Regions from separate parts of the Cellvibrio japonicus Ueda107 genome, predicted to be linked through region 2. Evidence: riboswitches for the same ligand, from Rfam matches in the RefSeq annotation. Region 2 holds a riboswitch; the other holds the start of a gene.
The links. A riboswitch is a leader RNA that binds a small molecule or an ion and turns the genes downstream of it on or off. The one in region 2 is predicted to bind thiamine pyrophosphate.
Positions count from the first base shown of each region.

Region 1: it holds a riboswitch for thiamine pyrophosphate, as region 2 does, so the genes downstream of both, thiD (bifunctional hydroxymethylpyrimidine kinase/phosphomethylpyrimidine kinase) here and thiO (glycine oxidase ThiO) in region 2, are expected to answer to the same signal.

Region 1 is NC_010995.1:3,409,509-3,413,860, reverse strand. It holds gene nhaD (sodium:proton antiporter NhaD) at 1-605, shown strand, start outside; gene CJA_RS14000 (cation:proton antiporter) at 767-2,002, shown strand; TPP riboswitch at 2,074-2,173, shown strand; gene thiD (bifunctional hydroxymethylpyrimidine kinase/phosphomethylpyrimidine kinase) at 2,227-3,030, shown strand; gene thiC (phosphomethylpyrimidine synthase ThiC) at 3,074-4,352, shown strand, end outside.
Region 2 is NC_010995.1:2,433,823-2,438,174, forward strand. It holds gene xseA (exodeoxyribonuclease VII large subunit) at 214-1,587, shown strand; TPP riboswitch at 1,611-1,727, shown strand; gene thiO (glycine oxidase ThiO) at 1,802-2,905, shown strand; gene thiS (sulfur carrier protein ThiS) at 2,918-3,121, shown strand; gene CJA_RS10245 (thiazole synthase) at 3,123-3,917, shown strand; gene CJA_RS10250 (HD domain-containing phosphohydrolase) at 3,952-4,352, opposite strand, start outside.

The sequences.
Region 1 (4,352 bases), 980 kb from region 2:
GCAGTTTTACCGGCATGGATTGGGCCATTGTGGTGACTTTCTTTAGCACGATTCTCTGCACCATGCTGTTTAACTTTTTCTTCCATGTACCGCCGGTACTGACCTTTTTGGTAGGGTTATCCATCATGTTCTTTATTGGGCACTTTATGAACATGGATCCGGAGGAGACCCGCATCCTTGAATATGTGCGCCAGATTGAGTACGAAACCCTGTTGTTCTTCCTGGGCGTACTATTGTTGGTGGGTATGTTGAAGGAGATAGGCACCCTGGATGTGTTGACTGGCTTCTATACCCAGGTCGCTCCGACCTATGCTAACTATATGATGGGGCTGTGCTCCGCCTTGATTGACAATGTGCCGCTGACGGCAGCCTTATTGAAATCCGACCCTATACTGCCTACTGCTGAATGGCTGGCGTTGACCTATGGTGTGGGTGTGGGGGGATCAATGTTAGCGATAGGTTCGGCTGCAGGTATTATCGCTATGAGCAAAGTGCAGGGACTTACCTTTGGTGCTTTCCTGCGTTATACCCCTTTGGTGTTAATCGCATACTCTTGTGGTTACGTGGTGGCCGTGTTTCTGGCAAACAGCCTGTTTGGTGGTTAATAAGGACCGGTATCACAGGCACGCAAAAAAACCGGGTTTCCCCCGGTTTTTTTGCGTCCGTTTTCAGGGGCGCGAATTTACACACAATTTATAAGTGGCCAGACAGATAACTGGCAGCATGCACGCAATTTTTTATTCATTACTTTTGCCCAGGGGGTTTTATGTCATCACTTGAGGTTGCCAAGCACGATTTGCTGTATGTCGGGGTTATTATCTTTGCCGGTTTGCTGGGTGGCGTTCTCGCCCGTCGGATCAAGGTGCCGGATATTGTTCTGTTTCTGGTGATTGGTATTGCCCTTGGTCCGACCATTGGCGGTTTATTGCATGTGCCGGCAGACTCGGTGATGAACCAGATGATCCTGACCGTGGGCGCCTGTTACCTGTTGTTTGAAGGCGGCGCCACGCTGCGCTTTGTGGTACTGCGTGAGGTTTGGATAACCCTGCTGTTGATATCGACCCTCGGTGTGCTGATTACCGGGGCGATCACTGCCGCGGTAGGTGTCTGGTTTGGCCTGCCACTGGCAATAGCCCTGGTGTTAGGTGCGCTGACTGCCTCAACCGACCCGGCAACCCTGATTCCTATTTTCAAGCAAGTCCCCATTAAGGATCGGGTATCCCAAACGGTGATGAGTGAATCGGCACTTAACGATGCCATGGGGGCCATCGCAACCTTTGCGGTGGTTGGGTATGTCATGGGTACCGGTGGTGGTTTTAGCCTGACCGGCTCATTGCAGACACTGGCCTGGGAGGTCGGCATGGGATTGTTGCTCGGTGGGCTGGTTGGCTATGCCGCCGCATTTTTAATGGCACACAATAGCTTCGGTATCTTCCGCGATGTCACGCCTTTTGTGATTATCCTGGCCGTTATTACCGTGTATTTGCTGGCGGATGCGGTTCATGCGTCCGGTTTTATGGCGGTATTCACCTGCGGTGTCATTATCGGCAACAAGGAAGCGTTCGGCCTTCCCCTGGATCATCACGAACACGAATACCTGGAAGACTACATGGGCAACACCGCATTGCTGATGCGCATGTTTATTTTCATCCTACTGGGTTCCCAAGTGGATTTCCATCTGCTCAAGGAGTACCTGGGTATTGGCTTGGCACTGTTAGCCGTGTTTATCGTAATCGCGCGTCCGCTGACGGTCTTTCTCTGCGCCGCCCCTGACCGCCGTGCCAAATGGAGTCTGAAAGAGTTGCTGTTTATGAGCTGGACTCGCGAGACCGGGGTGATTCCGGCAGCACTGGTCGGTATCCTGGCGGGTATGAAAGTTCCGGGTATGGATGTCGTTGGTGCGATTACCTTTATCTTTATTCTGGGCACTATCCTGATCCAGGCCACAACAACCTCGTTGCTAGCCGGCAAGTTGGGTTTGCTGAAATCCCAGCAACCCTGACCAATCGGGAAGGGACAGGCTTTCGCCCTGTCCCTTGCTTTACTCTCCCTCCCAAGTCCAATAGACTGCCCACTTTCTTGTCGGGGTGCTCCGTATCTGTTTGCGGGGCTGAGAAATACCCGCCGACCTGATCCGGTTAGTACCGGCGTAGGGAACGAGAGCTCTTCACTTGCGGCAATGCTAATGCTGCGCTCTCTTTCCGCGCCTTTTCCAGCGGAAACTCTATGAACATGACACCCATTGCCCTAACCATTGCCGGCAGCGATAGCGGTGGCGGTGCCGGCATCCAGGCTGACCTTAAAACCTTTTCTGCGCTGGGTGTTTTTGGCTGCAGTGCGATTAGCTCACTGACGGCCCAAAATACCCTGGGTGTACAAGGGGTTTACCCTATTCCTCCCTCTTTTGTGCAGGCGCAGATCGGCTCGGTATTGAGCGATATTCCCGTGGGGGCCATCAAAACCGGCATGCTGGCCACAGCCGATATTATTGCGGCAGTGGCTGAATCCCTGCGCTGTTACCCGCAAATTCCTCTCGTCCTTGACCCGGTCATGGTCGCTACCAGTGGTGATCGCTTATTGGCAGAGGATGCGATTGCCACCTTGCTGCAGGAGCTCTTGCCTCTGGCACGGCTGGTAACGCCCAACCTGCATGAGGCCGCTGTCTTACTGAATACCGCACCCGCACAGACCCAGGCAGAAATGCAAACCCAGGGGCAGGCTTTACTGGGCCTCGGGGCCCAGGCCGTGTTAATGAAAGGTGGCCATGCCGGCGCAATGGATGCCAGCGATTTGTTGGTTACTGCTGAGGGGATAACGGTCTTCTCTGCACCGCGCCTTGCAACACGCAATACCCATGGGACGGGCTGCACCCTGGCATCCGCCATAGCGGCGGGCTTGGCCAAGGGGTTGGAGCTACAGGACGCGGTAAAGTCTGCCAAAGCGTATTTGCATCAGGCATTGGCACATGCCGAAAAACTGCATATTGGGCAAGGAGCGGGGCCCGTGCACCATTTCTATTCATTTTATTAAGTGCTTGAACACGCATCCCGTGCAAAATCCGAGAGGTTAGCCCATGAACACCAGCGTCGATAAAATTCTCAGCCAAACCGCCGAAGTAGACCAGGCTTCGGTACAACCCTTTACCGGGTCGCAAAAAATTTATGTGCAGGGTTCCCGCAATGATATCCGGGTCCCTATGCGTGAAATTTCCCTTGACGACACACCTACCGATTTTGGCGGTGAGAAAAATCCACCGGTGCGTGTGTACGATACCTCAGGTCCTTACACCGATCCTGAGGTTGCCATTGATCTGCGCGCGGGACTGCCCGATATTCGCAGCGCCTGGATTGAAGAGCGTGGCGATACGGAAATCCTGTCGGATAGCCAATCGATTTTTACCCGCGAGCGACTCGATGATCCCAAATTAGCCCATTTGCGTTTTAACCTGACACGCAAGGCGCGTCGTGCCAAACCGGGTATGAATGTGTCGCAAATGCACTATGCCAAAAAAGGCATTATCACTCCGGAGATGGAATATATCGCCATCCGGGAGAATATGGCGTTGGCCCAAGTGCGCGAATTGGGTGTACTTAACCAACAGCATCCGGGCATGAGTTTCGGGGCAAACATCCCCGGGGAAATTACCCCGGAATTTGTGCGTTCCGAAGTGGCGCGTGGCCGCGCTATTATCCCGGCCAACATCAACCACGTCGAGTTGGAGCCAATGATTATTGGCCGCAATTTTCTGGTGAAAATTAATGGCAATATCGGTAACTCTGCGCTGGGCTCGTCCATTGAGGAAGAGGTGGAAAAACTGACCTGGGGTGCGCGCTGGGGGGCAGATACGGTGATGGATTTATCGACCGGTAAAAATATCCATGAAACGCGCGAGTGGATCATCCGCAATTCCCATGTGCCTATTGGTACTGTGCCGATTTACCAGGCCTTGGAAAAGGTCAATGGGATAGCGGAAAACCTCACCTGGGAGATTTTCCGCGATACCCTGATTGAGCAAGCAGAGCAGGGCGTGGATTACTTTACTATTCACGCCGGTGTGCTGTTGCGTTACGTTCCCCTGACTGCCAAGCGAGTGACCGGTATTGTGTCGCGCGGCGGTTCTATCATGGCCAAATGGTGCCTGGCGCATCACAGGGAAAATTTCCTCTATACCCATTTCGAGGAAATCTGTGAAATCATGAAAGCCTATGACGTTAGTTTTTCATTGGGTGATGGTTTGCGCCCCGGTTCGATTGCGGATGCCAATGACGCCGCGCAATTTGGTGAGTTGGAAACCCTGGGCGAGCTGACAGAAATTGCCTGGAAGCACGATGTTCAAACCATGATCGAAGGCC
Region 2 (4,352 bases):
CTTCAACCCAACCTCTGCAGGATTCAAATCCGGTCGACTGCCAGTTCGCTAAAGGCCGGGATCCCAAAGCCCTTATGCAGCAGTATTTTGTCCGGTAAAAATAAACGCGGGATTATACCGGCTCACCCGCCATGGGTAAACACAAGATCTTGTGCTGGCAACAGGTTTTCGGGCAAGACAAGACGCAGGCATAGGCCCTAGAATGTGCACCCTATGAGCCATCAAGACCTGTTTACATCGACCCCTGCACACTTTTCCCCCGAGCGGGAAATCATTAGTGTCAGCCAACTCAATCGCCGCGCCCGTCAGCTGCTGGAAACCCAGTTTCCGCTGCTGTGGGTAGAGGGCGAGTTGTCCAATGTATCCATTCCCTCCTCCGGCCATTGGTACTTCACCCTCAAAGACGACCAGGCCCAGGTGCGCTGCGCCATGTTCCGCAACCGCAATATGCTGGTGCGCTTCAAGCCCCAACAGGGACAACAGGTACTGATCCGTGCACGTGTTAGCCTGTACGAAGGGCGCGGCGACTATCAAATTATCGTGGAACACATGGAGGAAGCCGGTACAGGGGCCTTGCAGCGCGCCTTCGAGCAGCTTAAAGCGCGCCTCGGCCAGGAGGGTTTATTCGACCCCGCCTATAAAAAACCACTACCCGGCCTGCCCGGGCGCATAGGGGTTATCACATCCCCTACTGGCGCTGCCATTCGCGATATTTTGAGTGTACTGGAACGGCGTTTTCCTGCTATTCCCGTTACCCTTATCCCGGTCGCCGTGCAGGGCAAAGAAGCTGCGCCGCAAATTGTGCGCGCCCTTGAGCTGGCCAATCGCAGCGGACTGTTTGATGTGCTTATAGTGGCGCGTGGCGGCGGTTCCCTGGAAGATTTATGGCCATTTAACGAGGAGATAGTCGCACGCGCCATCTTTGCCAGCCGGGTTCCTGTCATCAGCGGCGTAGGCCACGAGGTGGACTTCACCATTGCCGATTTTGTCGCTGACCTGCGCGCCCCTACACCATCGGCTGCGGCAGAACTGGTGGTACCCGATGGTAACGACTGGCTGGATAAATTTATCGGTTTTGAAGTGCTGCTGGAGGAAGCCATGTTGCGCAAATTGCGCCATTGGCAGCAGCGATTAACCTGGCTGCGCCAGCGCCTCCGCCACCCGCGCGAGCGGCTGGAGCAGCAGGGCCAGCGGCTCGACAACCTGGAACTGCGCCTCAAAGCCCATATCCAGCACCAGTTGGGTAACTACCGGCATAAGCTTGAGCAACTACGCTTGCGCTTGCAGCCCCATCATCCACAGGTGCGTATTGTGCGCCTGCATGAAAAACTCGCACAGCAACAACAGCGCCTGGTATCGCTGCAAAAACAACAACTCCAGGGATACAAACAGCGCTTTAACGCAGCCCTGCGCCTGCTGAATACCCTCAACCCATTGAATACCCTGGAGCGCGGCTACTCCCTGACCAGCCATGCCGAGAGCGGCCAGCTGATTTCCAGCAGCAAGCAAATCGTCACTGGCGAACTGGTTAAAACCCGCCTGGCAGAAGGCGAACTCATCAGCCGCGTTGAACGCACCTTGCCCTGACCCCTGGTGACCAGTATATTGGCGCCCTCTTGTCGGGGCGCCTTGGTAGCACAGCTATTGCGAAGGCTGAGATGGGTTCGGCCCAACCCGTAGAACCTGATCAGGTTGAGACCTGCGGAGGGAACAAGTGCTGCCCATCCGGTACCAGCCCTTCCTCACACACCTCAGCTCACCCGTAATTTGCCCAAGAAAGCAGCCCCAAGAGACAAGCAGCGTGAACCCATCCTCCTTGCATATTGCCATTGCTGGCGCCGGCCTTTTAGGGCGCCTGCTTGCCTGGCGGCTGGCTGTCGCAGGTCATCACATCAGCGTGTTTGAGGCTGGCAGCTTACTGCAACCACCGCAAGGCCAACGCGCTGCCGCCTTTACCGCCGCCGGTATGGTAGCTCCCCTCAGTGAAGCAGTGGTATCCGATGCGGATGTCTATCGCATGGGGCTATACGCCTTGCAGCGCTGGCCCGAGTGGCTGGCAGGCCTTCCGCCACAGGAAACCCCATTGTTCCATTACCAGGGCAGCCTGGTGGTAGCCCACCCACAGGATTACCCGGAGCTGGATCAGTTCGAGCAGGAACTGCGCTTTGTTATCCCTGAGTGTCGGGGCTATCAGCGACTCGATGGGGTTGCCATTCAGCAACTGGAGCCAGACTTGAATCCGGGGTTACAGCAAGGGCTTTTCCTTGCTGAAGAGGGTCATATCCACAATCGTGAACTTATGCAGCAACTAGGGGTGGAGTTACAGCGACTGGGAGTCGCGATCCACGAAAGAACAGCCGTAGCGGTAGCGCCTTACCGTGTGCACAGCCAGGAGCGGCAATGGCAAGCAGATTGTGTCATCGATTGCCGCGGCCTGGGTGCCAAAACGCAAATGCCAGCACAAGCCTTGCGTGGAGTGCGCGGTGAAACATTGCATGTCGAGACACGTGAAATCCACCTGCAACGCCCCGTCCGCCTTATGCACCCGCGCTACCAATTGTATGCAGTGCCAAAACCAAACCATCGCTTTATCATTGGCGCCACCCAAATTGAAAGTGAAGACAGCTCACCGGTCAGTATCCAATCCAGCCTGGAACTGAGCAGTGCGCTTTACACATTGTCACCCGCCTTTGCCGAGGCGCGCATTATTGAATTGGATACCAACCTGCGCCCGGCGTTTATGGACAATATGCCCCGGGTTATCCAACAGCCTGGCCTGATTACCGCCAATGGTTTATTCCGCCACGGCTATTTGTTGGCGCCGGCAGTAGTCGACAATGTATTAGCGCTGGTTCACGAGCAAAAGGACGTCCCTTTTAGCCATCCATTGAACCGTGTTTTATAAGGCATCCCCGCTATGATCACTATCAGTCTAAACAACGAGGCCCGCGAGCTGGCTACCGACAGCCTGCTCAGCGAAGCTATCGACCTCTGGGGTTATGGCGACAGCAAAATCGCTGTTGCTATCAATGGCGAATTTATACCCCGCTCCACCTACACCAGCCATCGGTTACAGCACGGCGACCAGGTAGACATTGTTAAACCCGTGGGAGGTGGCTGATATGAGCCAAACCAAAGATTTTGTCCTCTATGGCGAGCACTTCAATAGCCGTTTCCTGTTGGGGACCGCCCTCTACGCCTCTCCACAGCTAATGCGCGATTCCATTGAAAAATCCCGCTGCGACATAGTTACCCTGGGGCTGCGCCGACAAAACCCTGCCAACCGCGATGGCGATACCTTCTGGCAATACATCCAGGACAGTGGCTGCCGCCTGCTCCCCAATACCGCCGGCTGCAAAAGTGTCAAAGAAGCCGTAACCCTGGCAGAAATGTCACGCGAAATTTTCGATACCGATTGGATCAAACTGGAAGTGGTTGGTGACGACTACAACTTGCAACCCGATCCATTCGGGCTGGTAGAAGCCGCCGGGATACTGATCAAGCAGGGATTCAAAGTACTGCCCTACTGCACGGATGACTTAATCCTGTGCAAACGCCTGCTGGATGTCGGCTGCCAGGTACTCATGCCCTGGGGTGCACCTATAGGCACAGGCCAGGGACTGCTCAATCGTTACAACCTGCGCAGCCTGCGCGAGCGCATCAAAGATGTCCCGATGATTATTGACGCCGGGCTGGGGGCTCCGTCACAGGCAGCCGAAGCCATGGAGATGGGATATGACGGAATCCTGCTCAACACGGCTGTCGCCAAAGCGCATAACCCACCTTTGATGGCAGAAGCCTTTGCCGATGCTATTGATGCAGGACGCAAGGCCTACAACGCTGGCCTGATGCAGAAACGCCAGACAGCCAGCCCCAGCACACCTACACTGGGACAGCCTTTCTGGCATAACCAGTAACCCTGAAAAAACGCTGCCAACCGGCAGCGTTTTTTCATCGATCGACAGATTGCTCCAGATAACCGCTAATCTGCCCAAAGCAGGCTTCCAGCTTGCTTTGAATCAGTTCATCTGCGCTACCACCGGCAGCCAGATACTGCTGTAACATCAAACTGAGCCGGCGCAGATGGAATACGACCTCCAATTGCAACAGGCAATGGTCCTGCAAATCCTGGGGAATCTCCGTTGCTGGCTGCTCCATGAGATTCACCAACTGTCGATCCAGGGCCGGCTGCTGTGCCACCACCCCTTTGTAGGCCGTCGCCAGATGCAACACAACGTTTTGCAGTGAGTGAAGGCGCCTGTCGCGGTGGGTAAACCCAATCTCCAACAGACACCCCTTGAGCGCATCAAACCAACATTGGAGCCGCTCATGCTGGGAATGGAACTGCTGCA